DNA from 4 places in the Streptomyces sp. NPDC058371 genome. Region 4 is predicted to be linked to each of the others. Evidence: riboswitches for the same ligand, from Rfam matches in the RefSeq annotation. Region 4 holds a riboswitch; each other region holds the start of a gene.

Region 1 (7,037 bases), on a different contig from region 4:
CGACCGTGTTCTCTTCGATCGACTCCGTCATCAGGGACGTCGCGTCGGCCATCCGGCACTCGGTGTACCGCATGGCGGCGGGCGGGTCGTCGTTGCCCAGCGAGCCGAAGTTGCCGTGCCCGTCGACCAGGGGCAGCCGCATCGAGAAGGGCTGCGCCAGGCGCACCAGGGCGTCGTAGATCGACGCGTCGCCGTGCGGGTGGAGCTTGCCCATGACCTCGCCGACGACGCGGGCACACTTCACATAGCCGCGGTCGGGGCGCAGGCCCATCTCGTTCATCTGGTAGACGATGCGGCGGTGTACGGGCTTGAGCCCGTCGCGGGCGTCCGGCAGGGCCCGGGAGTAGATGACCGAGTACGCGTACTCGAGGAAGGAGCCCTGCATCTCGTCGACGACGTCGATGTCGAGGATCCGCTCCTCGAAGTCGTCGGGCGGCGGGGTCTTCGTGCTGCGGCGGGCCATCGCTGCTGCGGCTCCTTCACCAACATGAACGGGATCTGACGCGCACCATTGTGGACCGCTCCACTGACAACGCGGACCACGACCCGTCCGTTCACGCTCCGGGCCGGGCCGTGCGCACGTCGTCACGGCGCGTCCGCACCCCCGGATCCCGTCACCCGACGGCTCCTTCCCGGCCCTTTCGGCCGTCCCGCTCCCGGCGTACGGAAGTCTCGCTCTCGGCGTACGAGGTGCGGGAACTTCGCCAGCCGTCTGCGCGCTTGCATACAGTGGCAGGACCGGCAGGAATTCTGCAGTTTCCGCGATCGAAGGGACGTACATGCCCATGGGTCACACGGCCACAGCTGAGGCAGGCTCCGGAGGCCTGACAGCGACCGAGCACCGCCTGGCCAACGGCCTGCGCGTGGTGCTCTCCGAGGACCACCTGACCCCGGTCGCAGCGGTGTGCCTCTGGTACGACGTCGGCTCGCGCCACGAGGTCAAGGGGCGTACGGGACTCGCCCACCTCTTCGAGCACCTGATGTTCCAGGGCTCGGGCCAGGTGAAGGGCAACGGCCACTTCGAGCTCGTCCAGGGCGCCGGCGGCTCGCTGAACGGCACGACCAGCTTCGAGCGCACGAACTACTTCGAGACCATGCCCACCCACCAGCTGGAGCTCGCGCTCTGGTTGGAGGCCGACCGCATGGGCTCGCTCCTCACCGCGCTCGACGAGGAGTCGATGGAGAACCAGCGGGACGTCGTCAAGAACGAGCGCAGGCAGCGCTACGACAACGTCCCCTACGGCACGGCCTTCGAGAAGCTGACCGCCCTCGCCTACCCGGAGGGCCACCCGTACCACCACACCCCGATCGGATCCATGGCGGATCTGGACGCGGCCACCCTGGAGGACGCCCGCGCGTTCTTCCGCACCTACTACGCGCCCAACAACGCGGTCCTGTCGGTCGTCGGGGACATCGACCCGGAGCAGACCCTCGTCTGGATCGAGAAGTACTTCGGCTCCATCGCCGGACACGACGGCAAGCCCGCGCCGCGCGACGGCTCCCTGCCGGAGGTCATCGGGGAGCAGCTGCGCGAAGTCCTCGAGGAGGAGGTCCCGGCGCGTGCGCTGATGGCCGCCTACCGCCTCCCGGAGGACGGCACGCGCGCGTGCGACGCGGCGGACCTCGCGCTGACGGTCATCGGCGGCGGCGAGTCGTCCCGCCTCTACAACCGGCTGGTACGCCGCGACCGCACGGCTGTCGCCGCCGGGTTCGGCCTGCTGCGGCTCGCCGGGGCGCCCTCCCTGGGGTGGCTCGACGTGAAGACGTCCGGTGACGTCGAGGTCCCGGTCATCGAGGCCGCGGTCGACGAGGAGCTCGCCCGGTTCGCCGCGGAGGGCCCCACGACCGAGGAGATGGAGCGCGCCCAGGCCCAGTTGGAGCGCGAGTGGCTCGACCGGCTCGGCACGGTCGCGGGCCGCGCCGACGAACTGTGCCGGTACGCCGTCCTGTTCGGCGACCCCCAGCTCGCCCTGACCGCCGTACAGCGCGTGCTCTCCATCACCCCCGAAGAGGTGCAGGAGATCGCCAAGGCCCGGCTGCGGCCCGACAACCGCGCGGTGCTCGTGTACGAGCCGACAGCCGCCGAAGAGGCGGAAGCCGCAGCGGCCGCCGAAGCCACCGACGAGGACGAGGAGTCGGCGAAGTGACCGAGCTCGCGAGCATGGAGTTCCACCCGCAGCCCCAGGCCGGCGAGGCCAGGCCGTGGGCGTTCCCGGCCCCCGGGCGCGGCGCGCTCGACAACGGCCTGACGGTGCTGCGCTGCCACCGCCCCGGTCAGCAGGTCGTCGCCGTCGAGGTGCTCGTCGACGCGCCCCTGGACGCCGAGCCGGCCGGTCTCGACGGTGTGGGCACGATCATGGCCCGGGCCTTCTCCGAGGGCACCGACAAACACTCCGCCGAGGAGTTCGCCGCCGAGCTGGAGCGCTGCGGCGCCACTCTCGACTCGCACGCCGACCACCCCGGTGTGCGCCTCTCGCTCGAAGTCCCGGTGTCGCGCCTGCCGAAGGCCCTCGGGCTGCTCGCCGACGCCCTGAGGGCACCGGCGTTCGACGACAGCGAGATCGAGCGGCTGGTCCGCAACCGGCTGGACGAGATCCCGCACGAGACCGCCAACCCGGCCCGCCGCGCCGCAAAGGAGCTCTCCAAGGAGCTGTTCCCGGTCACCTCGCGCATGTCGCGCCCTCGCCAGGGCACCGAGGAGACCGTGCAGGCCATCGACTCGGCGGCCGTACGCGCCTTCTACGAGAAGCACGTTCGCCCCGCCACGGCCACCGCCGTGGTCGTCGGTGACCTCACCGGTGTCGATCTCGACGCGCTGCTCGCCGACACGCTCGGTGCCTGGACCGGCTCGTCCGCCGAGCCGCGCCCGGTGCCGCCGGTGACCGCCGACGACCGGGGCCGCGTGATCATCGTCGACCGGCCCGGCGCCGTCCAGACGCAGTTGCTCATCGGCCGCGTCGGGGCCGACCGGCACGACCGCGTGTGGCCCGCGCAGGTGCTCGGTACGTACTGCCTCGGCGGCACCCTCACCTCGCGCCTGGACCGCGTCCTGCGCGAGGAGAAGGGATACACCTACGGCGTGCGGGCGTTCGGCCAGGTGCTGCGGTCCGCTCCCGACGGCACGGGCGCCGCGATGCTCGCCATCAGCGGCTCCGTGGACACGCCCAACACCGGCCCGGCGCTGGACGACCTCTGGAAGGTGCTGCGCACCCTCGCGGCGGAGGGCCTGACGGACGCCGAGCGCGATGTCGCCGTACAGAACCTGGTGGGTGTCGCGCCCCTCAAGTTCGAGACGGCCGCGGCCGTGGCGAGCACGCTGGCGGACCAGGTCGAGCAGCACCTGCCGGACGACTACCAGTCGACGCTGTACCAGCAGCTCGCCGCGACGGGCACCGTGGAGGCCACCGCGGCCGCTGTGAGTGCCTTCCCGGTGGACCGGCTGGTGACCGTCCTCGTCGGCGACGCGGCACAGATCGCGGAGCCCGTACGAGCCCTCGGGATCGGTGAAGTGAGCGTCGTGACCGCGGAGTAGAGCGACAACTCCCAACGGGCCCAGGTGACTGAAGAGTCGCCTGGGCCCTTCTTTGTCCGTACTTCGGAGTGGCTTGCCCGGACTCGCCCTCAATATGTCCGTATTGATGGGTTGATCATGCATCTGCCCTGTGGCATGCACTACAAAAGCCGTGATCCGTTTGTCGATTGAAAGATGTCCCGTTTAGCGTCAGTCCGGCTGTTCGTCAGGCAGTGCGCCGCGTCCGCGGCACCGGACAGTCATCGCCGAGTCCCCGTACGGCGCGAGCCAGGGGAGCCGGGGACCCATCGCAGTCCCTGGGGTGAATCGGGCGCCCTTCCTGGAAGGGTCCCGTAGGAGACCTTCCTGCTCCGAACCCGTCAGCTAACCCGGTAGGCGAGAAGGAAGGAAAGGACCAGCCCCTTCATGGCGTTCACCCGTGCCACCGGGAAGCACCGTCGTCCGAGCAGGCTCACCCGTACGACCAAGAACGCCGCAGGCGTCGCAGTGCTCACCACCACCGGTGTCATCGGAACCCTGGCCGCTCCGGCATTCGCCGCGGACACTTCCGTAGAACAGACCGGGCTGACCCAGGCCGTCACCATCGGCGACTCGGTCGCCGACCAGATCGACGCGCAGGCCGCCGCCCAGCAGCAGGCGGCCGAGGAGGCCGCCGCGCTGAAGAAGGCCGAGGAGGCCGCCAGGAAGCGCGCCGCGGAGAAGGCCGAGAAGGAGCGCGAGGCCAAGGCCCGTGCCGCCCGCGCCGCCGAGCGCAAGCGCCTCAACACCTTCGTCTCGCCGATCACCGGCTCGTACGTCTCCACGGGCTACAAGACCGGCGGCAGCCTCTGGTCCTCCGGCAGCCACACCGGTGTGGACTTCCACGCCGCGTCCGGCACCGCCGTCCACGCCGTGGGCTCCGGCACCGTCGTGACGGCCGGCTGGGGAGGCGCGTACGGCAACCAGATCGTCATCAAGATGCACGACGGTACGTACACCATGTACGGCCACCTGTCGTCCATCGGTGTCTCCGTGGGGCAGACGGTCACCCCGGGGCAGCAGATAGCCCTCTCCGGCTCGACCGGCAACACCACCGGGCCCCACCTCCACTTCGAGGCCCGTACGACGGCCGAGTACGGCTCGGACATGGACCCCGTCGCCTACCTCCGCTCGCACGGCGTGAACGTCTGACACAGGCCCGCGGGGCGCGCGCACGCGTGCGCCCGGTCGACCGCGTACGGACTTCGAAGGCCCCGGCTCATAGAGCCGGGGCCTTCGCCGTTTCGAACGGTCCGCTGTCCAAAAAATATCCATGGATTCCGGTCCGCCATCGGAAATTCCGTCTCTCTGCAATAGAGTCACTGAACAAGCGTCAATCGACGGCGTTTCGCGAGGATTAAGGCGGAGGTCCGCTCATGCGCATTCCGGCGCACTCGGTATGCACGGCGATCCGTGATGACATCGTCGCGGGTGTCTACGAGCGGGGCGGCCGACTCACCGAGGAACTGCTCGCGCGGCGCTACGGCGTCTCCCGCGTCCCCGTGCGCGAGGCGCTGCGCACCCTGGAGGCCGAGGGCTTCGTCGTCACCCGGCGGCACGCGGGCGCGTGCGTCGCGGAGCCGAACGAGCGGGAGGCCGCGGACCTGCTGGAGATGCGGATGCTCCTGGAGCCGCTGGGCGCCGCCCGGGCCGCACAGCGCCGCACCGAAGCCCACCTCAAGGTATTGCGAGGCCTGGTCAGACTGGGCCAGGAGCGGGCCAGGAGGGGCCACAGCGACGATCTGCGCTCCCTGGGGGGCTGGTTCCACGAGACGCTCGCACAGGCGTCCGGCAGCCCCGCGCTGACGTCCACCCTCGCCCAGCTGCGGCACAAGATCGCCTGGATGTACGCGGTGGAGGCGCCGGCCAACCCGGCGGAGTCCTGGGCGGAGCACGGCGGGATCGTGGACGCCGTCGCGCGCGGCGACAGCGAGCGGGCGCGCGCGATCACCGCGCTGCACACCGAACGGGCGAGCGCGGCGCACCGCCTTCGTTTCCCCGGGCGCGGGGATAGCGGGGACCGCCCGGACCGTGTGAGGACTTCGCAACATCCCGTAAACATGACGGGCCTGCGGCATTAACAAAAGCGCCGTATACAAAGAGGAGTAATTCGCGGGGGATTATTTTTGCTGCCCGCAGAATGGAAAGGCCGAAGGGCTCGACCGGAATACCGGACGAGCCCTTCGATGTGCGTTCGGGACAATCTCTTATGTGGCGTCGGTGGTCGCCACCATTAAGGGAGAAGCCCCCGCGGCGCGCGGCCGCTTCCGCCGGGGCCGTGCAGCCCCGGCGTGAAGTCGAGCGAGCTCAGACGGTCTCGGGAAGCTCGTCGAGCCCCTCGGAGACCAGCTTGGCCAGACGGTCGAGCGCGGTGTCCGCGCCCTCCGCGTCGGAGGCCAGGACGATCTCCTCGCCGCCCTGGGCACCCAGGCCGAGGACCGCGAGCATCGACGCGGCGTTGACGGGGTTGCCGTCCGCCTTGGCGATCGTCACGGGGACGCCGGAGGCCGTGGCCGCCCGGACGAAGATGGAGGCGGGGCGGGCGTGGAGGCCCTCGGCCCAGCCGACGTTGACGCGGCGCTCAGCCATGCGATGCTGCCCTTCAGGTTTTTCAGGGTTGTCTAGACCAGTGTCCCATACGGTGAAGCGTGCCCGGAGCGGGCCTTGGGCCCGGGCCCGGACGGACCTTCGACTCCCCGGGACAACCCCCAGGATGTCTGTGCCGCACACTCCGCGGGTGCCCCCGGGGGGTGTGCGCCACCCCAAGCCTGCCCCGCGCTGTTGTCGTACGCGAGCCGTAGTCTGGGGCGCATGCAGACCTCGTCGGATCGGCACGAGTACCCCGCCCACTGGGAGGCCGACGTGGTGCTGCGCGACGGCGGTACCGCGCGCGTCCGGCCCATCACCGTCGACGACGCCGACCGCCTGGTCAGCTTCTACGAACAGGTCTCTGACGAGTCGAAGTACTACCGCTTCTTCGCGCCCTACCCGCGGCTGTCCGCCAAGGACGTCCACCGCTTCACGCACCACGACTTCGTGGACCGGGTGGGACTCGCGGCCACGATCGGCGGCGAGTTCATCGCCACCGTACGGTTCGATCGCATCAGTGCGGACGGCCGGCCCGCCTCGGCCCCCGCGGACGAGGCCGAGGTCGCCTTCCTCGTGCAGGACGCCCACCAGGGACGCGGCGTCGCCTCCGCACTCCTCGAACACATCGGGGCGGTGGCCCGGGAGCGTGGCATCCGCCGGTTCGCCGCCGAGGTGCTGCCCGCCAACAACAAGATGATCAAGGTGTTCACGGACGCCGGGTACACCCAGAAGCGCAGCTTCGAGGACGGCGTCGTCCGGCTGGAGTTCGACCTGGAGCCGACGGACCGCTCGCGCGCGGTGCAGTGGGCCCGGGAGCAGCGCGCCGAGGCGCGGTCCGTGCAGCGGCTGCTCGCGCCGGGCTCGGTGGCCGTGATCGGCGCGGGCCGCACACCCGGCG
Region 2 (7,037 bases), on a different contig from region 4:
CGGTACGGAGACGTGGTACTGCCACCTCTCCACGTACAAGGTGACGTCGGGGACGGTCGTGAAGGCCGGCGACCCGATCGCCTTCTCCGGGAACTCCGGCAACTCGACCGGGCCGCACCTGCACTTCGAGGTCCGTCCCGCGGGCGGCTCGGCGATCGACCCGCTGCCGTGGCTGCGTAGCCACGGGCTGGACCCGACGTAAGTCGGAGCGTTCAAGCCGGCGTCCAGGTGACCTGGGGCGCCTGCACCCCCGGCCCCAGACCGCCCTTCGGCCTGAACGGCCTTGTTCCCCAAGGCTGGACGGACTCAGATCCGCCGGGACCCGGCGACCAGCCGGGACCCGGGCAACCGGGCCGAGGAGCTCGGCCCGGTGCCTACAGCTTCTCCACCGGGGCGTACCGCAACAGCAGCCGCTTCGGCTTCGGCTCGCCGAAGTCGACCGTCGCCTCCGCGTTGGCCCCCGTGCCCTTGACGCCGACCACGGTGCCCAGACCGAACTGGTCGTGGGTGACCCGGTCGCCGACGGCCAGCGAGACCACCGGCTTCTCGGCGAAACCGCGGCGCGTCGCGAAGCCGGACGCGCCCGAGGCAGCGGACCGCGAGCGGGACGAGGAGAGCGAGGCCGCCACGCCCGAAACGGGGCCCGCGGACACGGAGCCCATGGACCCCGTGCGCTTCCAGTCCAGATGCGCGTCCGGGATCTCCTCCAGGAAGCGGGACGGCGGGTTGTACGAGGGCTGGCCCCAGGCGCTGCGCATGGAGGAGCGCGTCAGATAGAGGCGCTCCCTCGCGCGCGTGATGCCCACGTAGGCGAGGCGCCGCTCCTCTTCGAGCTCCTTGGTCTGGCCGAGAGCGCGCATGTGCGGGAAGACGCCGTCCTCCATGCCCGTCAGGAAGACGACCGGGAACTCGAGGCCCTTGGCGGTGTGCAGGGTCATCAGGGTGATGACTCCGTTGCCGTCCTCCTCGTCGGGGATCTGGTCGGAGTCGGCGACGAGCGCGACCCGTTCCAGGAACTCGGAGAGGCCGCCCGGCGTCTCGCCCTCACCGGTCTCCTGCTCGAACTCCAGGGCCACCGCGGCGAGTTCCTGAAGGTTCTCGATACGGGTCTCGTCCTGCGGGTCGGTGGACGCCTGCAACTCGGCGAGGTAGCCGGTGCGTTCCAGTACCGCCTCCAGGACGGTGGCCGGGCCCGCGCCGGACTCCACGATCGTCCGCAGGTCCTCCATCAGGGTGTTGAACCGCTTCACGGCGTTCGTCGAGCGGGACGCCATCCCGTACGCCTCGTCGACGCGGCGCAGCGCCTGCGGGAAGCTGACCTTCTCGCGCTGCGAGAGCGCGTCGATCATGGCCTCGGCGCGGTCGCCGATGCCGCGCTTGGGCACGTTCAGGATGCGGCGCAGCGGGACCGTGTCCTCCGGGTTCGACAGCACGCGCAGATACGCGAGGACGTCCCGGACCTCCTTGCGCTCGTAGAAGCGGACGCCGCCGACGACCTTGTACGGCAGGCCGACGCGGATGAAGATCTCTTCGAAGACACGGGACTGGGCGTTCGTACGGTAGAAGACCGCTACGTCGCCGGCCTTGGCGTCGCCCGCGTCGGTGAGACGGTCTATTTCCTCGGCGACGAACTGCGCCTCGTCGTGCTCCGTGTCGGCGACGTAGCCAGTGATCCGCGCGCCCGCGCCCGCGTTGGTCCACAGGTTCTTGGGGCGGCGGCTCTCGTTGCGCTCGATGACCGCGTTCGCGGCGCTGAGGATCGTCTGCGTGGAGCGGTAGTTCTGCTCCAGGAGGATCGTCGTCGCGTCCGGGTAGTCCTCCTCGAACTGGAGGATGTTGCGGATGGTCGCGCCACGGAAGGCGTAGATCGACTGGTCGGCGTCACCCACCACGCACAGCTCGGCGGGTCCGAGGTCCTCCTCGCCGGGCGGCACGTCCTCGGGTCGCTCGCCACCCGAGGGGCCGACCAGCTCGCGGACCAGCGCGTACTGCGCGTGGTTCGTGTCCTGGTACTCGTCGACCAGTACGTGGCGGAAGCGGCGGCGGTAGTGCTCGGCGACGTCCGGGAAGGCGCGGAGCAGATTGACCGTCGTCATGATCAGGTCGTCGAAGTCGAGGGCGTTCGCCTCGCGCAGCCGGGACTGGTACATCGCGTACGCCTGGGCGAGCGTCTTCTCGAAGCCGTCCGCGGCCTGCGCCGCGAAGTCCTCCTCGTCGATCAGCTCGTTCTTCAGATTCGAGATCTTGGCGCTGAAGGACTTCGGCGGGAAGCGCTTGGGGTCGAGGTCCAGATCGCGGCAGACCAGGGCCATCAGGCGCTTGGAGTCGGCCGCGTCGTAGATCGAGAAGGAGGAGGTGAAGCCGAGCCTCTTGCTCTCGCGGCGCAGAATGCGGACGCAGGCGCTGTGGAAGGTCATCACCCACATCGCGTTCGCCCGCGGGCCGACGAGGTGCTCGACTCGCTCCTTCATCTCGCCCGCGGCCTTGTTCGTGAACGTGATCGCGAGGATCTGGCCGGGGTGGACATGGCGCTCGCCCAGCAGGTACGCGATCCGGTGCGTGAGCACGCGCGTCTTGCCGGAGCCGGCGCCGGCCACGATGAGCAGCGGGGAGCCGGCGTGCACCACGGCCGCGCGCTGGTTCTCGTTCAGCCCGTCCAGGAGCGTGGCCGGGTCGACCGGGGGGCGTGGGGCGCCGTCGCGGTAATACCCTCCCGCGCTCTCTGCTTCGCTCGATCGGGGGGACCCCCCTCGGCTCTGCGGCACGTCGAAACGGCCGCCGAACAGGTCGTCCGGAAGCGGCTCGGCCGTCCCGTCCTCGGGCGGCGGCGGGGGCTCTTCCTCGTGGGCCGCAGAGGGCTTGAGGTCCGCCAGGAAGCTGTCGTCAAAGAGGCTGCTCATCGCTCTCCGAGTCTAGGCCGCCCTACTGACAACCCGCGGCCACCCCGGAAATCCGGCCGGCTTTCCCGGAGCGGGGCGGGGTGGTGGGCAGCTCGGTTTCATCCCGGCCTCGTCCCGGCCTCGTCCCGGCGCGTCCGAGCCTCTTCCGAGGCCTCCCAGCCCACCCTTGCCATCCGTAACTTATCGACTCCGCACAGTAAGTGGAATCGAATGGTCGCCCACGCGAGGCCGAGCGGCGGTCGACCACCCGGCGGCGCACAGCAAGCGGAACCCCTCACCCCGGACAACTCGCCCCAGACCCCTCCGGATTGACCGGACCGTCCGGCGACCATGGCGAAGGTCACGAAAATGTATCGGGCATATCGCCCATCAACCTTCACAGAAGTCACACGAGTTGGCTAACGTGCCGGTCAGGCCGCCCGACCCTCACCGGCGAACATCGCCGGGCCGGCGCGGCCTCCGCTGAGTCCGGTGCGCCCCCGCGGCAGCCGGAGCCGGGGACCCAACGATCCCGGGGTGAATCGGTCCAACCGCCTTGTCGGGCAAGGACCGTAGGGCAACCCTTCCGAACCGTCCGCCCGAACCCGACAGCTAACTCGGTAAGCGGACGATGGAAGGAGTCGCCTCTCTTGGCGTCGCATCGCAAATGGCCTCCTACGGGTACGCGCGTAGCGGGCATACGGACCCCGGGCCTCGCCACGGCGGCCCTCACCTCCGTAGCCCTTCTCTCGCAGACGGCGAACGCCGCGCCGTCGGCCGACCCCAAGCCCAGCCTCGAAGAGGTCGAGAAGAAGGTCAACGACCTCTACCACCAGGCCGAGGCCGCCACCGAGAAGTACAACGGGGCCAAGGAGAAGACCTCCAGGCAGCGCAAGCGCGTCGACACCCTCCTGGACGACGTGGCCCAGCGCACCGAGAAGCTCAACTCCGCGCGGGATGAGCTGGGCACGTTCGCCGCGGCCCAGTACCGCACCGGGGCCGCCGCCCCCGACACCGCGAGTCTCCTGCTGGCCGACAACCCGCAGGACTACTTCGACCAGACCCAGCTGATGAGCCGGCTGACCAGCCGCCAGAAGCAGGCCGTCGACGACTACGCCACCGAGCAGGCCGCGACGACGAAGAAGCGCCAGGAGGCCTCCGAGAGCCTCCAGGCACTGTCCACGTCGCAGACCACGCTGAAGTCGACCAAGGCGCAGGTCCAGCAGAAGCTCGCCGACGCCCGCGAAATGCTGTCGAAGCTGACCGCCGAGGAGAAGACGCGGCTCGCGGCGATCGAGGAGAGGAAGCGGGCAGAGGCCAAGCGCAAGGCCGAGGAGCTGGCCCGCAAGCAGGCCGCCGAGCAGAAGCAGCGCCGGCAGGAGGCCACCCAGCAGGGCATCGGCTCGGCCGGCTCCGGGACCTCAGCCGACGACGCCGCCTACGCGACGAAGGCCAACAAGGCCATCGCCTTCGCCCGCGCCCAGGTCAGCAAGCCGTACGTCTGGGGCGCGACCGGCCCGGACTCGTACGACTGCTCCGGCCTCACCCTGGCCGCCTGGAGGGCCGCCGGCGTCACGCTCCCGCGCACCACCTGGGACCAGGTCAAGGCGGGCACCACGGTCCCCGTCTCCGACATCAGGCCCGGTGATCTCGTCTTCTTCTACGACGACATCAGCCACGTCGGCCTCTACATAGGCAACGGCATGATGATCCACGCCCCCAAGCCCGGCACGTACGTCCGCGAGGAGTCGATCTACTACGCGGGCGACACGATGCCGATCCACAGCGTGGTGCGGCCGGCGTGAGGCCGGGAAGCGTGAGGCCGTAAAGCGAGACGCCGTGAGGCCGGGAAGCGTGAGCCGTGAGGCCGGGAAGCGAGACGCCGTGAGGCCGTGACGCCCCAGGGGGCGCGTTTCTGACTGCACGCGCCGGCTTGAGCGGCCTGCACGCTGGGCGCGCGCACCTCGGGGGGTACGCAACCGGGGGGCGCGCGAGGCGAGAGAGCCGCGCGAGACCAGTCGACCGGGCGTGCGGGGAAGAGGGCGTGCGGGCGTGCGGGGAAGTAGGCACGCGGGCGTGCGGGCGGTTTTCGCGCTCCGCGCGCTCGCGCCCTGCGCGCCCCGCGTGCGCAAGACGCGCAGCTCCCTAGCATCGGCCGCATGCCAGGCGCCTCCCCGCTCCTCACCTGGTGGGCGCAGCGCCCGCCCGCCGCCGGTGCCGCCGTCATGGCGACCGGCATCCTCTCGATCGGGCTGCATCTCACCGGTTACGAGACCCTGTCCCGGATCGCTCTTGTCCTGGCCTGCGCGGCCTGGCTGGCGCTGGCCGCGGACTTCCTGGCACGGCTCGTACGGGAACGGGAGCGGTGGCTGGCGGAGGCGGGGACGCCGGCCGCGCTGACGGCCGTCGCGGCCACCACGGTGCTGGGGGCGCGTTTCTCGGCGCTCGGGTGGCAGGGCCTCGCCGAGGCACTGCTCGCGCTGGCTGCCGTGCTCTGGCCGGGGCTGCTCGCCTTGGTCGTACGGCACTGGGGGCCTCGTATGCCCGGAGCCGTGTTCCTCGGGTGTGTGGCCACGCAGGGGCTCGCCGTACTCGGGGCGGCGCTTGCGGTGGCCGTGGGGAGCGCGTGGCTCGCCCATGCAGCGCTCGTGCTGTTCTGGCTGGGGCTCGCGCTCTACGCGGCCGGACTGTGGCACTTCGATCCCCGGCAGGTCGCCCGCGGCGCCGGGGACCACTGGGTGGCAGGCGGGGCGCTGGCGATCTCGGCGCTGGCCGGAGCGAAGCTCGTCACCGCGGGGCAGGCGGGTCTGTCCGTGTCGGGCCACGGCGGCCCGGTCCTGTGGAGCGAAGGCGACAACAGCGTCCTGCGGACCGTGACGGTCGCGCTGCTCGTGCTCGATCTGGCCTGGTACTGCGTCCTGGCGGCGGCCGAGCTGCGGTGGCCGCGGCCCCGTTACGACGTACGGCGCTGGGCGAGCGTCTTCCCGATGGGGATGACCGCGGTGGCGGCGCTGTCCGTGTCGACCGCAGTCGACGTTCCGTGGCTGCGCGGGCCCGGGCAGGTGCTGCTGTGGATCGCGATGGCGGCCTGGCTGGCGGTCGCGGCGCAGGCCGCGCACTCGGTCCGTGCCGGCCGGTCCGGCTGACGGCACCGCGTACCGTCAGCTGCCGGATGACCTCAGGTCCAGAGCACCGCGATGAAGATGTTCGCCGTGGTCAACAGGCCGACCAGCCCGAACGCACCCTTCTCGACCTTCTCCTCGTCCCGCTTCACATAGACGAGCCCCAGGATCACGATCAGCAGGGCCAGCTTCACGCCGAGCTTGATGTTGTTGAGCGAGTTGTCGTCGGCCTGGTTCAGGCCGACGAGCACGAACCCCGTGACCAGCATGGTGAGCGCGCCGTGCAGCATCGCGGGGACGAACCGGGCCGTGCCCCGGCCCATCGCCTTCATCTGGGTGAGAAACCCGCCGAGGAGGGAGGCGATCCCGATGATGTGCAGGCCGACGAAGAGATGGATGAGTACGTCCATGGGGCCGGAGCCTAATCGGGGGCCCCGGAGGCATCATTCACCGGCCCTCGGTTGTCACCGGTCCTCCGTCGTCACCGGCCCTCGGTTGTCACCCGCCCTCCGCCGTCACCGGCCCTCGGTAGTCACCCGCCCTCCGCCGGAGTAGTCGGCTGTCGCCGGGCTGGCCACTCCCTCGGCCTCATAGCACCGGCGCGCGCCCGGCCGGCCGGAAACCGCCGCTTCGGTCAGCGCATCGCGTCAAGTCGGCGGCGGTCGGCCGGGATCACGGTCACATACGGACACCCGTCGACCCACTCACGCCACTTCCGTACATAGCGTTACCGACTCATCACTCTCAGGTTTAGCGTCCTCTCCCAGGTGACCGGCTTCCCACCACCGCCCGGGCCAGGGGCGGCCGTCGGCCACCACCGCCAGGAAGGAATCCGGCGGCGGCCCGCTCCCCCTGTGCGGGACGCCGCCGGACGCGTAACCGCCGGGCGATCTTGCTCCGGCGGTCGTACGGAAGTCTCTTGGAAGGATGTGGGCCCTCGTGGCAGCGCACCGCAAGCCCAGACAGCGCTCGCTCGGCGGCAACACTGCCCGCACCGCCGCCACCATCGCCCTGGCAGGCGCGGCGACGGCAACCG
Region 3 (7,037 bases), on a different contig from region 4:
TCTCGCGCGAGACCAGGTTGTACTCCGGCTGGAGGGCGACGTACCGCGCCAGGCCCTCGCGGTCGGAGAACTCCAGGGACTCCTGGAGCCGCTCGGGCGAGATGTTGGAAGCGGCGATGGCCCGCACCTTGCCCGCCCGCACCAGCTCGTCGAGCGTGCCGATGATGTCCTCGACGGGGACCGAGGGGTCGTCGCGGTGCGTGTAGTAGAGGTCGATGTAGTCCGTGCCCAGCCGGCGCAGCGACGCGTCGGCGGCGGCCCGCACGTTGTCCGGGGCCAGCCCCTTGTAGTCGGGGTGAGAGCCCACCTTGGTGGCCAGGACGACGTCGGAGCGGTTGCCGCGCGCGGCGAACCACTTGCCGATGATCGTCTCCGACTCACCGCCCGTGTTGCCCGGCACCCAGGCGGAGTACGTGTCGGCGGTGTCCACGAAGTTGCCGCCCGCGGCCGCGTAGGCGTCCAGTACGGCGAATGACTGCGTCTCGTCGGCGGTCCAGCCGAAGACGTTGCCGCCGAGGGCGAGCGGGAAGACCTCGAGCTCGGACGGGCCCAGCTTGCGAAGAGAAGTCATGTTGCACAGCAACACCGGTGGCGGAGCCATGTATTCCGCAAGGCCGCGGAAAAGCCGTACGAAACGGGTGGAGCGCCTCGCGTACGAAGCCGAGGCGCTCACACCGGAGAGCTGTCAGGCGTGCCGGGTGCCGGACCTGTCAGGGGTTGATGCCCTTGCTCTGCAGCCAGGCCATCGGGTCGATTCCGGTGGGGTTGCCGTCGGGGTGCACCTCGAGGTGCAGATGCGGCCCGGTCACGTTGCCGGTCGCGCCCACGCGCCCGATGACGTCACCCGTGGCCACCTTCTGTCCCACGCTGGCGCTGATGGAGGACTGGTGGCAGAACCACAGCTCCGTACCGTCGTCGAGGGTCAGGATCGTGCGGTATCCGTACGAACCGGCCCAGCCCGCTTCCGTGATGGTGCCGCTGTGGATGGCCTTGATCAGCGTGCCCGTGGGAGCCGCGAAGTCGAGGCCGGTGTGGTACCCGGAGGACCACAGTGCTCCGGCCTCGCCGAAGCGCGAGGTCAGCGTGTACGAGGAGGTGGGCAGCGAGTAGCTCTTGGCCAGCTTGGCGAGGCGCTCTGCCTCGGCCTTCTTCTTGGCCTCGTCCTCCGCCTTCTTCTTGACGGCAGCGGCCTTGGCCTTCGCCTCGTCCTGCGTCTTGGACGCTTCGGCGGCGGCCTTCTTCACGGCGGCGGTCTCGGCGGCCCGCTGGGCCGCGCTGTCGACCTGGTCCTGCTGCGACTCGGCCTGCTGCATGATCCGCGCGCGCAGCGCCTCGCCCGCGTCGGTGGTGCCCTGCGCGGTGTCGTCGGTGGTCAGACCGGCGCTGGTGAGCGGGGTGGCGGAGCCCTTCGCCGGGGCCTCGCCGTCGGATATCAGGGCCTTGGCCGAGGTGGCGACCGACGACAGGTCGGGCATCGAGATGGACACCGGGGGCTTGCCGGTCTGCGCGGTGGCCATGCCACCCGCGCCGACGGCGGCGATGACGCCGACGCCCAGAACGGTGGAGCTGCGGGCGAGTCCTCCGCCGCGCTGCTTGGAGACGCGGTGCCGGCCGCGGACGGGACGGACGGAATCCGCGGTGGGATTCCACTCCTCCCAGGGCCCCTCGTCGGTGCCGCCGCCGTAGCCGAAGGTGTCGCTCTGTTGCTCGGTCGGCGCGAACGAGGTGGGCTGTGCAGGCCGGTTGGACGCCACGTGGGCGCGCTCCTTTCCTTCCTTCTCGCCTACCGGGTTAGCTGACGGGTTCGGAGCAGGAAGGTCTCCTACGCGCGTCAACCACAGTGTGATCCACTGCGAAAGACGCCCGATTCACCCCAAGTTGGTGGTTCCCCGGTTCCCTTGCGGGATTCGGCGCTCGCGCACGGAGCCGACTCTTGTGACGGCTGTGACGACCGCGCTGCGTTATCGAACGTTAATAGACCCGGGCTACGGATTCCAAGCTGTTCGGACTGATCATTAACGTCTTCCGCCTGGACTTACGGGTCATGAGGGGCGGAAAACGGGCGAGTTGACCACGCCTCATAAACCCCAGTTCAATTGACGGTTCGTCAGTTGTTATGCGGAGGGGCGTCAGCCGGTCACCCCTGGTGACAACGATCAGGGACAGGGCGTACGACGCTCATGGCCGGCGTACGGCGAGCAGCGCGAGGTCGTCCGTCGTCCCGCCGCCCGTGTGCCGCCGCACATCCCGCGTGAGGGCCGCCAGCAGCGCGTCGGGCCCGGGGAAGACCCGTCCGGCCAGCCGCACCGCCGGATCGTAGAACTCCCCGTGCTCGTCGCGCGCCTCCGACAGCCCGTCGGTGTAGAAGAGCAGCGTGGCCCCGCTCGGGAAGGTCGCCTCCTCCGCGCGGTCGGGCAGGCTGCCCAACTCGCCCAGCCCGAGCGGCAGCGCGGGCTCCGTGGCCTCCAGGGTGCGCAGCGTGCCGTCCGCGCGCAGGAGCAGGGGCGGGGGGTGGCCGCGGCTGACGATGCGTACGACGCCGTCGCCGTGCGGGATCTCCGCGAGGACGGCCGTGGTGAACCCCTCGAAGGCGTCGAGTCCGTCGCGCCGGGTCCCCTCGCGCGCCAGCGCCCGCTCCAGTCGCTGGGCGACCGCCTCCAGCGTCGACTCGTGCTCGGCCGCCTCCCGGAACGATCCGATGACCACCGCGACGGCCGCCACCGCGCTCATGCCCTTGCCCCGGACGTCACCCACCACCAGCCGTACGCCGTGCGGGGAGTCCTGCACCGCGTACAGGTCGCCGCCGATGAACGCGTCGGCCTGCGCCGCCTCGTACCGGGCCGCGAACTCGAACCCGCCGATCCGTTCGGCCGGCCGCGGCAGTACGGCGCGCTGGGCGGCCTCGGCGATCTCGCGGGCCGAGGCGAGCCGCTCGTCGGTGCGCCGGACCAGGATGTTGATGAGGGCGGCCAGGACGGCGACGGTCGCCACCGTGACCAGTTCGGTCACCGCATCGACGTTCAGGGCGATGCCGAGCCTGATGCGGATGGTGAGAACGGCCACGAGGGCACCGAGCCCGGTGAGGATCGTGCCGCGCAGCGAGAAGAGGGGCGCGGCGACCAGCGGCGCCGCGGTGAAGAGGGGAACAGCGGTGAAGTCCGAGGGCGTGAAGTAGTCGTAGAAGACCCCGACCACGATGAGCAGCGCGGGCAGCGCCCGGACGAAGGTGCGGGCTCGCGAGATGCGCCGGGTGGCGGGCTCGGCGGGGGCCGGCGGGGGACTGTCCCCGAGCCCCGGATCGGGCACGGGATCGCTTGGCAGCCGACCCCCGGCCCGCTCGTACCCGTCGAGAACGGGATCCCCGGCCTCACGGGACGGTTCCCGGCGGCCGGCCCCGCCGGACGCTTCCTCCGGCCGCTGTGAACCTCCCTGCTGCCCCACCCGTCCAGGTTTCCCGGCGCGGGGGCGGGCGGCGACCGCTGAGGGCCGACCGGATGACGACCGCCGCACAAGGCGCTGGACCCTGATCGGACCCCCACACGACCGCCGCACAGGCGCCGGACCCTGATCGGACCCTCACGGCAAACACCAAGGGCCGGAACTCAATGATCTGAGTTCCGGCCCTTGGCCTTGAGTAGCGGGGACAGGATTTGAACCTGCGACCTCTGGGTTATGAGCCCAGCGAGCTACCGAGCTGCTCCACCCCGCGTCGGTAAACACCACTGTACGCCATGCGCGGGACCCCTCGCACACACGCTGACGTGCACCGGCCTTCACCGGGCGTATTCCGCCCACCGGCACCGGGAGGCCCGGGGCCGTCTAGTCGGCCGGGTTGCCCGCGTGGGTCAGCGTCTCCCAGGACACGAACAGATCGTCCGTGCCGGCGGGGCGCGTCTGCTCGACGAGCTTGTGGGCGGCCGGGACGTGCACGTCGAGCCGGTTCTCCAGGTGGTTGAGCGCGACCTCCACGTCGGGCCCCATGTTCCGGTCGACCTTCCCGCCGCACAGCCACGCGGGCGCCGCCTCCCCCATCTGGTACCTGGCGTGGAAGTCGAGCGCGGCCTTCAGCCGGTCCTTGACGTCGCGGTAGAGGTCGACGCCCTGGTGCCAGGCGGTCTCGGCGATATGGGCGGTGGCGGCGAGGGAGTACCCCACGTGCTTGAAGTTCCGGCAGGTCTCCTGCGCGACCCCGTCCATGTACCGCTGCTGCCCGAACCAGTACGTGGTCATCTTCTGCGGGGTGTCGACGGTGCTGCCGACCGGCGTGAGCGGCACGTGCCCGTCCTTCTGGAGGTAGAAGTAGGCGGGCACGCGCTGGCGGAACCGTTCCAGGGCGTCGTCGAAGGCCTGGTGGTCGTCGAGGAAGACGGCGATCCCGATGGCTGCGTCGGTCATGGCCAGGTCCCAGTTGCCGTTGAAGTCCGGGACTTTCTTGGTGACTTCGGGGAGATAGGCGGTGCGCAGCATGGTCCGGAACCGCTCCACCCGGTCGGCCGGCCAGCCCGCGCCCGGTGTGTACCGGACGAGCTCGGCGGCCCGCGACCAGGTCGACCCGGCCCACGCGGTCTGCAGCCCGGCGTCCTCCTCGGTGTGCCCCTTCACCTTGGCCGACCAGGCGTCCATGATCTCCCTGGCCTTGTCCGCGTGCTCCTGCTTGCCGGTGATGCCGAACAGCAGGGCCTGGGTGTAGGCGGCGATGGCGTCCTCGCGCTCCTCGACACAGCCGTGCACGGGCTTGGCCGACTTGTCGCCGCCCGGGCAGTCGACGCTGGCGTACGGCTTCGCCTGGTACTTGTACGAGCCGTACTTGCTGTCGCGCATGTCGAGGAACGCCTTCAGCCAGGGCTGGTTGCCCGCGTTCACGTGCTTGCGCACGGTGTCGAGCTGGCCCTTGCTGACCAGCACCCCGGGGTGCTGGAACGCCGCGTCCTTGGGCCGCGCCCGCGCCTGGGTGCGCGTCTGCGACGACGCCCCGCACGAGGCCACCAGCCCCACCAGCACCGGTGCGAGCAGCACCGCCGTCACACGCCGCCCGACTGAACGCATCGCTCCGCCTCCCGGGTCCACCACCGCACCGACTCACTCGCAGCCTGGTGCTTCGGCGGCACGCCCGCAGAATCTCTTAGCCCGTCCGGCGTTCGGGGGCAGGCCCTTCGGGCGAACGGGGGCGCGAGACGGGGCCGCGCGGGGCCGGGACCTCACGCCCGGTCGGCGCCGGCCGACCGGGGACGCGCGGGACCGGGGGACCTCACGCCCGACCGCAGCCGGCCGACCCGGAACGCGCGGGACCGGGGGACCTCACGCCCGACCGGCGCCGGCCGACCGGGGACGCGCGGGACCGGGGGACCTCACGCCCGACCGGCGCCGGCCGACGGCAGAAGGTGCCGATTGGGCGCCTTCGCCGACTCCTCGTACTCCGGGAGTACGACGACGTCGGCGCCCCCGGCGGCGAGAACCCCGTTTCCGTCGGCACCGGCGACGAACGTGTCGGGCTCCCGCCACGCCGTCACCACCCGCCGTACTCCGGCGTCGAGGATCAACCGCGCGCAGGGCGCGGGGCGTGACGCCCGTCGCGCGCACGGCTCCAGGCTGCTGTAGACCGTGGCGCCGGCCAGCCGCGGATCCGCGGGGTCGGTCTTGGCGAGCGCGGACTCCTCGGCGTGGGCCACCGGATCCGTCTCGCGGGAGTACCCGCGGGCGATCTCGCTGCCGTCGGCCGCCACCACGACCGCCCCGACGCTGAACGCGGTCTCCGACGGCGGACACCGCTCCGCCAGCTCGCAGGCGAGCGCCAGCCAGTGCCGGTCGGCGGCGGAGGCGAGCGACCCGCTGCCGGGTGCCGTGGGGACGTACCGCATGAGGACGATGTCCCCGACGGGCCGGGTCTCCACCAGGCGCAGCCGTCCGGCCGGGTAGGGCCCGGGGCCGAACAGGCGCGGTGCGTCCGGCTCGCCCACGAACAGTGGCGCGAGGGCGAGTTGCAGCTCGTCGGCGAGGCCCTGGCGCAGCAGCTGGGTGTGGACGCGGCCGCCGCCCTCGACCATGAGGTGCCGCACCCCGCGTACGTCGTGGAGGTGCTCCAGGACGACGCGCCAGTCCAGTTCGGGGCCGGCCGCGACGACGTCGACGCCGAGACCGTGCAGGGCGTCGGCGGCCCGGCCGGCGCCCTTGTCCGTCGTATAGACGACCTTCTCGCCGCCCGTGTGCCAGAACTGGGCGGCCGGGTCGAGGTCGCCGGATCCGCTGACCGTGACCTTCAGCGGGTACTCCGGCCGCCCGGCGGCGACCCGCGCCGCTCGCCGCTCGGCCGAGTTGACCAGCAGCCGGGGGTTGTCGGCGCGGATCGTGCCCGCGCCGATCAGGATCGCGTCACTGGACGCCCGTACCTCGTCGACCCGGTCGAAGTCGGCCGGGCCCGAGAGCAGCAGCCGGTCGGGGCCGGTGTCGTCCAGGAAGCCGTCGAGGGAGACGGCGGCGGACAACAGGACGTAGGGGTGGGGCATGGGACGCACCCTCCAGCTCCGAGCTCACGGCTCTTAGTGGTTCAATTTTTAAACAATACCTAGACTGGACGACATGACGACGACCCGCTGGCTCACCCCCGAGGAACTGCGCGCCTGGAAGGCGTACCTCGCCGCGTCGCTGCTGCTGGACGACGCGATCGACCGGCAGCTCCAGCAGGAGGCCGGCATGCCGCACCTCTACTACTCCGTCCTGGCCACCCTCTCCGACGCACCGGACCGGCGCCTGCGCATGACCGAACTGGCCGAGGCCCTGAAGATCACGCGCAGCCGGCTGACGTATGTCGTGACGCGGCTGGAGAAGGACGGAACGGTACGACGCGAAGGATGCCCCACGGACCGGCGGGGCAACATCGCGGTCCTGACGGAGGCCGGGACGGCGGTCCTGGAGCGGACGGCGCCCGGCCATGTCGAGACGGTCCGGACGGCGGTCTTCGATCACCTGACTCCGGAGCAGGTGGGGCAGCTGGAGGAGATCTTCACGGGGATCGCCGAGACCCTCCAGCAGAACCGGCC
Region 4 (7,037 bases):
GTCGGCGAGGAAGACATGCTCCAGGCCCTCGGGCGAGATGTCGACAAGGCGCTTCGCCAGCCGTACGGCGGGTTCGTGGGTGAGCCCGCCGAACATCACATGGCTCATGCGCTCCAGCTGGGAGTGCACCGCGTCGTTCAGGACCGGGTGGTTGTAGCCGTGGATCGCCGACCACCACGAGGACATGCCGTCGATCAACTCGCCCGAGCCGTCGGCCATCCGCAGCCGAACTCCGCTCGCCGACTCCACGACGAGCGGCTCCTGCCGGCCCGGCATCGGACCGTACGGATGCCACACATGGCGTCGGTCGAGGTCGAGCAGCTCGCGCACGGACAGGTCAGGCATTGGGCGCGAGTTCCGTTCCGGCGCCGCGACGGCGTACGGCGACCAGATCCGTACGCGCCTCGTTCACCTGCGGCGCGGCGGCGGACCCGCAGACCCCACCGCCCTCGTGGGAGCAGCCCGCCCCCTCGTGCGATCCGCACCCGGCGTCTTCGCCGGACCCGCATCCCGCGCTCGCGTGCGAGCCGCAGCCGGCGCCCGCCGGCACCCGGTGCTCCGGAAGCGTCACCTCGCCCGCGCCCTCCACCTCGAACCCGGCGTCCGCGATCATGTCCAGGTCCGTCTTGCCGGCCTGGCCCTCACTCGTGAGGTAGTCGCCGAGGAAGATCGAGTTGGCCAGGTGCAGCGCCAGCGGCTGCATGCTGCGCAGATGGACCTCGCGGCCGCCGGCGATGCGGACCTCGACGTCCGGGCAGACGAACCGGACCATCGCCAGGATCCGCAGACACCGCTGAGGCGTCAGGTTCCACTCCTTGGCGAGCGGCGTGCCCTCGAAGGGGATCAGGAAGTTCACCGGGACCGAGTCGGGGTCGAGCGCGCGGAGCGCGTGGACGACGTCCACCAGGTCCTCGTCGCTCTCGCCCATGCCCGCGATCAGACCGGAGCAGGCGGACAGGCCGGCCGCGTGCGCCTTCTGGACCGTGTCCACCCGGTCGGCGTACGTGTGCGTGGTCGTGATGTCCCCGTACGTCCCCTCGGACGTGTTCAGGTTGTGGTTGTACGCGTCCGCGCCCGCGTCGCGCAGCCGCTCGGCCTGGCCGTCGGAGAGCAGGCCGAGGCAGGCGCACACCTCGACGGCCTCGTTCTGGTCCTTGATCGCCTTGATGGTGTCCGAGACCCGGTCGACGTCACGGTCCGTCGGACCGCGCCCGCTCGCTACGAGACAGACCCGCTTGGCGCCCCCGGCCAGCCCCGCCGCCGCGGCCTGCGAGGCCTCGTCGGGCTTGAGCCAGGTGTACTTCAGGATCTCGGCCTTCGACCCCAGCCGCTGCGAACAGTACGAGCAGTCCTCGGGGCACAGGCCCGACTTGAGGTTGACCAGATAGTTGAGTTTCACCCGCCGGCCGAACCAGTGCCGGCGTACCTTGCCGGCCGCCGCCACCACATCGAGCAGGTCGTCGTCGGAGGTGGCCAGCACGGCCAGCGCTTCGTCCCGGCTCGGCAGTTCGCGCCGCAGCCCCTTGTCCACCAGCGTGTTCAGCAGGTCCATGAGGCACGATCCTGGCCTATGCGGCGGCTCCGGGCCAAGGAGAGATTGCACAACAGAGACGGTTCGAGGTGTGGGTATTGCCACATCCTGGGTGCCCGGCCGGACGGCTAGGGTCTGTGCACTGCCTACAAAACGACACCAGGGCCCGGAGGCGCCAGCATGGCCGGATCGCCGTTCTCGTGGATCGACGAGCAGGCGCACCAGCGGCGCCGGGCCGGCCTGGTCCGCACGCTGCGCCCGCGCCCCGCCGACTCCCCGCTGCTGGATCTCGCGAGCAACGACTACCTCGGTCTCACCCGGCACCCGGAGATCACCGGGGCGGCCGCGGAGGCCGCGCACCGCTGGGGAGGCGGCGCCACCGGCTCGCGGCTCGTCACCGGCACCACGGAACTGCACGGCGAACTCGAACGCGAGCTCGCCGACTTCTGCGGCTTCGAGTCCGCGCTGGTCTTCTCCTCCGGATACGCCGCCAACCTCGCCGCGGTCACCGCGCTCGCGCCGCACGGCTCCCTGGTCGTCTCCGACGCGGGCAACCACGCGTCGCTGATCGACGGGTGCCGGCTGGCCCGTGGGACGACGCAGGTCGTGGCGCACGCCGATCCGGACGCCGTCCGCAAGGCGCTGGGCACCCACGAGGGACCCGCGATCGCCGTGTCCGACACGGTCTTCTCGGTGGACGGGGACGCGGCGCCACTGGCCGGACTCGCCGCGGCCTGCCGTGAGTACGGCGCTGGACTCGTCGTCGACGACGCGCACGGGCTCGGGGTGCTCGGCGACGGCGGACGGGGTGCCGCGCAGGCGGCGGGTCTCGCGGGCGCCCCCGACACCGTCGTGACGGTCACGCTCTCCAAGTCGCTCGGCAGCCAGGGCGGCGCGGTTCTCGGCCCCGCACCGGTCATCGACCACCTGGTCAACGCGGCCCGGACGTTCATCTTCGACACCGGTCTCGCCCCCGCCGCGGCGGGGGCGGCCCTCGCGGCGCTGCGCCTGCTGCGCCGCGAGCCGGAGCGCGCGTCACGGGCCCGGGAAGTGGCGACGGCCCTGCACACCCGCCTGACGGCCGAGGGCCTGGAGGCGGTACGACCGGACGCCGCTGTCGTCTCCGTGCGGGCGCCGTCCCCCGAGCGGGCCGTCCGGTGGGCGGCCGACTGCCGTACGGCGGGACTCGCCGTCGGCTGCTTCCGGCCGCCCTCCGTGCCCGACGGTATCTCCCGGCTGCGGCTGACCGCCCGCGCGGATCTCACCGACGGGCAGATCGACCACGCCGTACGCGTGATCAGCCGTACGAGGTGAACGGTTCGAAGGGCTCGGGGGTCAGCTCAGAGCGGCGATGAAACCCTCCCAGGCGGCGGGGCCGAAGAGCAGGGCGGGTCCTGTCTTGTTCTTCGAGTCGCGGACGGCGACCAGTCCGGCCCCTGGGCCCGGTCCTGGTCGCGCGGTCTCGACACAGTTGTTCATTCCGGTGCTGCGGCTGCTGCGCAGCCAGTGCACGCCGTGCAGAGAAGTACTGGAAGCTACGTACCGAGGCATTGCGGACATGGTGCCTCCTTACGCGCCGTCACGTATCGCGGCGATGTAGTCCAACGAGTCCTTGGGCGAAAGGGCGTGGAACTGAAGGGCGTTGAAGGCCTCGCTGTAGGCCTGGAGGTCTTCTTTCCGTTCGAGGTAGAGGCTACTCGTCATGTGGTCAAGAACAACAACGTCCAGATCAGTTGTGTTCGGAAATGAGAAGATAACGAAAGGCCCGCTGATGCCGATATGCGCGCCGGCGGCGAACGGCAGCACCTGAAGTCGCACGTGAGGAAGGTGTGCCGCCGCCAGCAGACGCGCCAGCTGCCGTTCCATCACCTCGCGCCCGCCGACCGTCCGGCGCAGCACCGCCTCGTCCAGTACGGCGGTCAGTTCCAGCGGCGGATTCGAACGCAGCACGTCCTGCCGGGCCAGCCGTACTTCGACCAGCGCGTCCAACTTGCGCTCCTCCAGGCCGTCGACGGCGGCCCGGGTCACCGCACGGGCGTACTCACGCGTCTGCAACAGACCCGGCACTACTGAGGTCTCCAGCGTGCGCATTCCGCTGGCCTGGGACTCCAGACTGATGAAGTCGCGGTACGTGGGCGGCAGTACACCGCGGTAGGCGTGCCACCAGTGATGGCGGCCGTTTCCCTCGGAGCCGGCCAACCCGACCAGTAACTCGCGCAGTTCGGGGTCCGCCACCCGGTACGCGTCGAGCAGCAGGCAGACGTCGGCCGGCTTCACTCCGCTGATGCCGGTCTCGATACGGCTCACCTTGGACTGGTGCCAGCCGACCAGGCGGGCCGCCTCACCACTGGTGAGGCCCGCCGCGGCGCGCAGACCGCGCAGCTCGGCGCCGAGCTTGCGGCGCCGCACCGCTGGACCGTGTTGCATGGCCGTCTCCTTCCGCCCGGCACGCGGCCGTCACGGCGACGGTAGAGGATGAGCAGGGAGCCCGCCCAAATACGGTCGGTCGTCGGAGAGTTCACCGCTTCGAGCGACAGATATATGCATATCTCCGTGGATCGCCACCCGTGACGCCCCTAGTGATGGCAATCTGGCGCGAAGCACCAAGTCCGGGACCGTACTCGAACCATCCGCTCCGTGTTGTCGGACTCCGGTCCCGTGGGAAAGGGACGACGTCGCCATGGCAGATCACCAGGAAGCATCCGTCACTCTGCCGAGCGATCCCGCCTCGGTCTCCGCGGCCCGAAAATACGTCGCCACCGTGCTGGCCGAGTGGGGCCTGCCGGGCGACACGGAAATCGCCGACACCGTGCGCCTGATCGTGTCCGAACTCGCCACCAACGCCGTCCAGCACACGCTCGGGCAGTCGCCCACCTTCACGGTGGACCTCTGTCTCGACCGTGACGAGCACCTGCGCATCGGGGTCACCGACAGCCATCCGCGCTTCCCGAAACGTTTGCCCGCGGCCGTTCAGCAGGACAACGGGCGGGGCCTGGTCATCATCCGCTGGCTGACCGCCGAGTGCGGAGGCAAGCTGACCGTCCGGCCCACCCGTGAGGGCGGCAAGACGGTCGCGATCCAACTGCCGTGGTCGCTCCCCGCGGAGCCGGTGACGGCGGGCCAGCAGGAGCCTTGACACCGCGGCCGACCGACGAGGGCCCGAGTGCGGGTACGTCCCCTACGGGTGTGCTGCGGCGGCTCGGGACCGGAAGCACGGGAAGGGCCGGACGCCAGGACCGGCCGGACCGCAACGGCGCTTCCGTACGCCCGTATGGGTGACGCGACGTCTCTCGCGTGACCGGTGAGGTCGCGGGCGGCGGGCGCAGGGGCTCGTTCCTCGCCCTGCGGGCGCTGGGTGCCCCTGGGGGAGGGCCTGGTCGCCGTGAGGCGGCGTCAGCCCTCCGGGGGCGACGGCACGGGCCGCCACCCCCGGACGCGGATCAGCCGACCCGGCCGTACCAGACGCTCTTCGTCCAGATCTTCTGGAGCTTCACGACCTCTCCGGTCTTCGGGGAGTGCCAGATCCGTCCCTTCCCGGCGTAGATGCCGACGTGGTACACGTTCCGGCCCGAGTGGAAGAACACGAGGTCTCCGGCCTTGCGGTGCGAGGCCGAGACATGGTGAGTCTTGTTGTACTGCGCCGCGGCCGTACGAGGCAGCTTCTTGCCCGCCTTCTTGTACGAGTAGAGCGTGAGCCCGGAGCAGTCGAAGCGACGCGGTCCCGTGGCTCCGTACTTGTACGGGGAGCCCTTCTTGGATGCCGCGATCTGAAGTGCCTTCGTCGCAGGTGTGGCCGCTGCGGCGTCGGATGCGACGCCCGGAACCACGAGGCTGCCGCCCACGGCGGCGATGGTGAGAGCCGAGGCCGTACCGGCCCTGGTCCACAGCGACGGGACACGATTGAGCGCAGTCATGCGCAACCCTTCGTCAGCCGCCTGTGAAGGATGACCTGTCGGATTCGGGCTGGCGAAGTTGCCCGGCCGCTGCTGCGGCTTCACCCCAAGGGCTGCTCGGAACGACTGTTCCGGCGACCCGTCGTGCTTGGGTCCTCCACTCCTGCCGATCCACTCCTGTCGACCGGTCATCCGCGCGGCGGCAGGACTCGGCGTCCGCCCGGATCGCCCCGCCGCTTTGGCGGGGGCTTGTCGTCGGAAGGGATCTTCACCCATGGATGTCTGAAAAACCGAACGGAACCGGGGATTTGTGGGGTTACTCACCACTCACCCGTTCGGGTGGACACCCCCCATTTCGAACGGGGGTTGGGGGTGCCGACCATGCCCGCACCTGCGGCGGAATGCCTCATTCCGCCCGAGCTATACGCGCGTTGCGCAAGTCGTGGGGGCCCTTGAAGGGGGGCGTGTCTACGCCATTGGGGGGTACACCGTTTGGTGCGTTTGTGTCCTGGTCCGGACACCTCGCCGGGCGCTCGTGCGCGGCCGGCGAGGGTGTGGGCGCGTCAGATCTCCGCGTCGGGCGGCACGGTGACGCGAGCGGCCCGGCGTTCGCCGTCCAGAACTCGCAGGGCGCGCGCCAGGGTCGGCGCGTGCACCTCGCTCTCGCCGCGCTGGTGCATCAGGGTGAGCGCGTCGCGGAGTGCCGTCGCCTTGCTCACCAGCGCCTGGGCGGCCCGCAGTCCGCGGTAGGTGTCCCCGGGGCGGGCGGGGTTGATCCGGCCGAGCAGGTCGACCACGTCGAGGTAACGGTCGATCAACTCGGCCTCGGCGCGCGTCAGTGCGGGCAGCGGGGGCAATTCGGGTGGGAGCATCGGCAGTTCACCTCTCGCCGGGCGCGGTGCGCGAGTCCTTGCGGCTCGCGATGATGCGGTCCACCAGTCCGTACGCCACCGCCGCCGGCGCGTCCAGAATCCTGTCCCGCTCGATGTCCGCGGCGACCCGCTCGGGACTCTGCCCCGTGTGCCGCGCGAGCATCTCCTCCAGCATTGTGCGGCTGCGGACCAACTCCTCGGCCTGGATGGCCAGATCGCTCGCCTGACCCTGGATCGGTTCGTGGATCGAGGGCTGGTGGAGGAGGACGCGCGCACCCGGCAGTACGGAGCGTTTGCCCGGCGTGCCCCCGGCCAGCACCACGGCCGCGGCCGACGCGGCCTGGCCCAGACAGACCGTCTCCACGTCGCAGGTGACGAACTGCATCGTGTCGTAGATCGCCGTCATCGCACTCAGCGAGCCGCCTGGGGAGTTGATGTACAGCGAGATGTCCCGGTCCGGGGCCAGATATTCGAGGTGCATGAACTGGGCCGTCACGTCGTTCGCCGACGTGTCGTCGATCGGTGTCCCGAGGAACACGATCCGCTCGTCGAGAAGCTTCGAGTACGGATCCAGCGCCCGGTGTCCCGCCGCGGTGCGTTCGGTGAACTCGGGCAGGACATAGCGGGCGGACGGGCTGTCCATGGCGCACGCCTCCTTGATCGACTGGTCGACATCTGTAAAAAATGTACAGGACGTACGTTAGCCGTCGGAGGGTACTCGCTGACAGCGAAATCCCCGCC

The links. A riboswitch is a leader RNA that binds a small molecule or an ion and turns the genes downstream of it on or off. The one in region 4 is predicted to bind cyclic di-AMP.
Region 1: linked by a shared signal. The riboswitch ahead of ACFWM2_RS35620 (M23 family metallopeptidase) and the one ahead of ACFWM2_RS10885 (C40 family peptidase) in region 4 are both predicted to bind cyclic di-AMP.
Region 2: linked by a shared signal. The riboswitch ahead of ACFWM2_RS23075 (NlpC/P60 family protein) and the one ahead of ACFWM2_RS10885 (C40 family peptidase) in region 4 are both predicted to bind cyclic di-AMP.
Region 3: linked by a shared signal. The riboswitch ahead of ACFWM2_RS34410 (M23 family metallopeptidase) and the one ahead of ACFWM2_RS10885 (C40 family peptidase) in region 4 are both predicted to bind cyclic di-AMP.

The regions. Positions count from the first base shown of each region.
Region 1 is NZ_JBHXJC010000018.1:50,955-57,991, reverse strand. It holds gene ACFWM2_RS35635 (DNA topoisomerase (ATP-hydrolyzing) subunit A) at 1-463, opposite strand, end outside; gene ACFWM2_RS35630 (M16 family metallopeptidase) at 780-2,147, shown strand; gene ACFWM2_RS35625 (M16 family metallopeptidase) at 2,144-3,532, shown strand; cyclic di-AMP (ydaO/yuaA leader) riboswitch at 3,766-3,925, shown strand; gene ACFWM2_RS35620 (M23 family metallopeptidase) at 3,938-4,702, shown strand; gene ACFWM2_RS35615 (GntR family transcriptional regulator) at 4,927-5,631, shown strand; gene ACFWM2_RS35610 (HPr family phosphocarrier protein) at 5,858-6,139, opposite strand; gene ACFWM2_RS35605 (GNAT family N-acetyltransferase) at 6,362-7,037, shown strand, end outside.
Region 2 is NZ_JBHXJC010000007.1:368,057-375,093, reverse strand. It holds gene ACFWM2_RS23085 (M23 family metallopeptidase) at 1-202, shown strand, start outside; gene pcrA (DNA helicase PcrA) at 375-2,900, opposite strand; cyclic di-AMP (ydaO/yuaA leader) riboswitch at 3,351-3,522, shown strand; gene ACFWM2_RS23075 (NlpC/P60 family protein) at 3,530-4,684, shown strand; gene ACFWM2_RS23070 (tellurite resistance/C4-dicarboxylate transporter family protein) at 5,039-6,025, shown strand; gene ACFWM2_RS23065 (hypothetical protein) at 6,058-6,411, opposite strand; gene ACFWM2_RS23060 (NlpC/P60 family protein) at 6,941-7,037, shown strand, end outside.
Region 3 is NZ_JBHXJC010000016.1:186,074-193,110, reverse strand. It holds gene ACFWM2_RS34415 (aldo/keto reductase) at 1-571, opposite strand, end outside; gene ACFWM2_RS34410 (M23 family metallopeptidase) at 711-1,754, opposite strand; cyclic di-AMP (ydaO/yuaA leader) riboswitch at 1,766-1,923, opposite strand; gene ACFWM2_RS34405 (PP2C family protein-serine/threonine phosphatase) at 2,179-3,306, opposite strand; tRNA gene ACFWM2_RS34400 (tRNA-Met) at 3,636-3,709, opposite strand; gene ACFWM2_RS34395 (alginate lyase family protein) at 3,820-5,046, opposite strand; gene ACFWM2_RS34390 (dihydrofolate reductase family protein) at 5,349-6,503, opposite strand; gene ACFWM2_RS34385 (MarR family winged helix-turn-helix transcriptional regulator) at 6,577-7,037, shown strand, end outside.
Region 4 is NZ_JBHXJC010000002.1:728,464-735,500, reverse strand. It holds gene ACFWM2_RS10915 (adenosylmethionine--8-amino-7-oxononanoate transaminase) at 1-345, opposite strand, end outside; gene bioB (biotin synthase BioB) at 338-1,552, opposite strand; gene ACFWM2_RS10905 (8-amino-7-oxononanoate synthase) at 1,712-2,845, shown strand; gene ACFWM2_RS10900 (DUF397 domain-containing protein) at 2,867-3,091, opposite strand; gene ACFWM2_RS10895 (helix-turn-helix domain-containing protein) at 3,101-3,958, opposite strand; gene ACFWM2_RS10890 (ATP-binding protein) at 4,212-4,667, shown strand; gene ACFWM2_RS10885 (C40 family peptidase) at 4,972-5,445, opposite strand; cyclic di-AMP (ydaO/yuaA leader) riboswitch at 5,449-5,649, opposite strand; gene ACFWM2_RS10880 (hypothetical protein) at 5,988-6,296, opposite strand; gene ACFWM2_RS10875 (ATP-dependent Clp protease proteolytic subunit) at 6,304-6,939, opposite strand.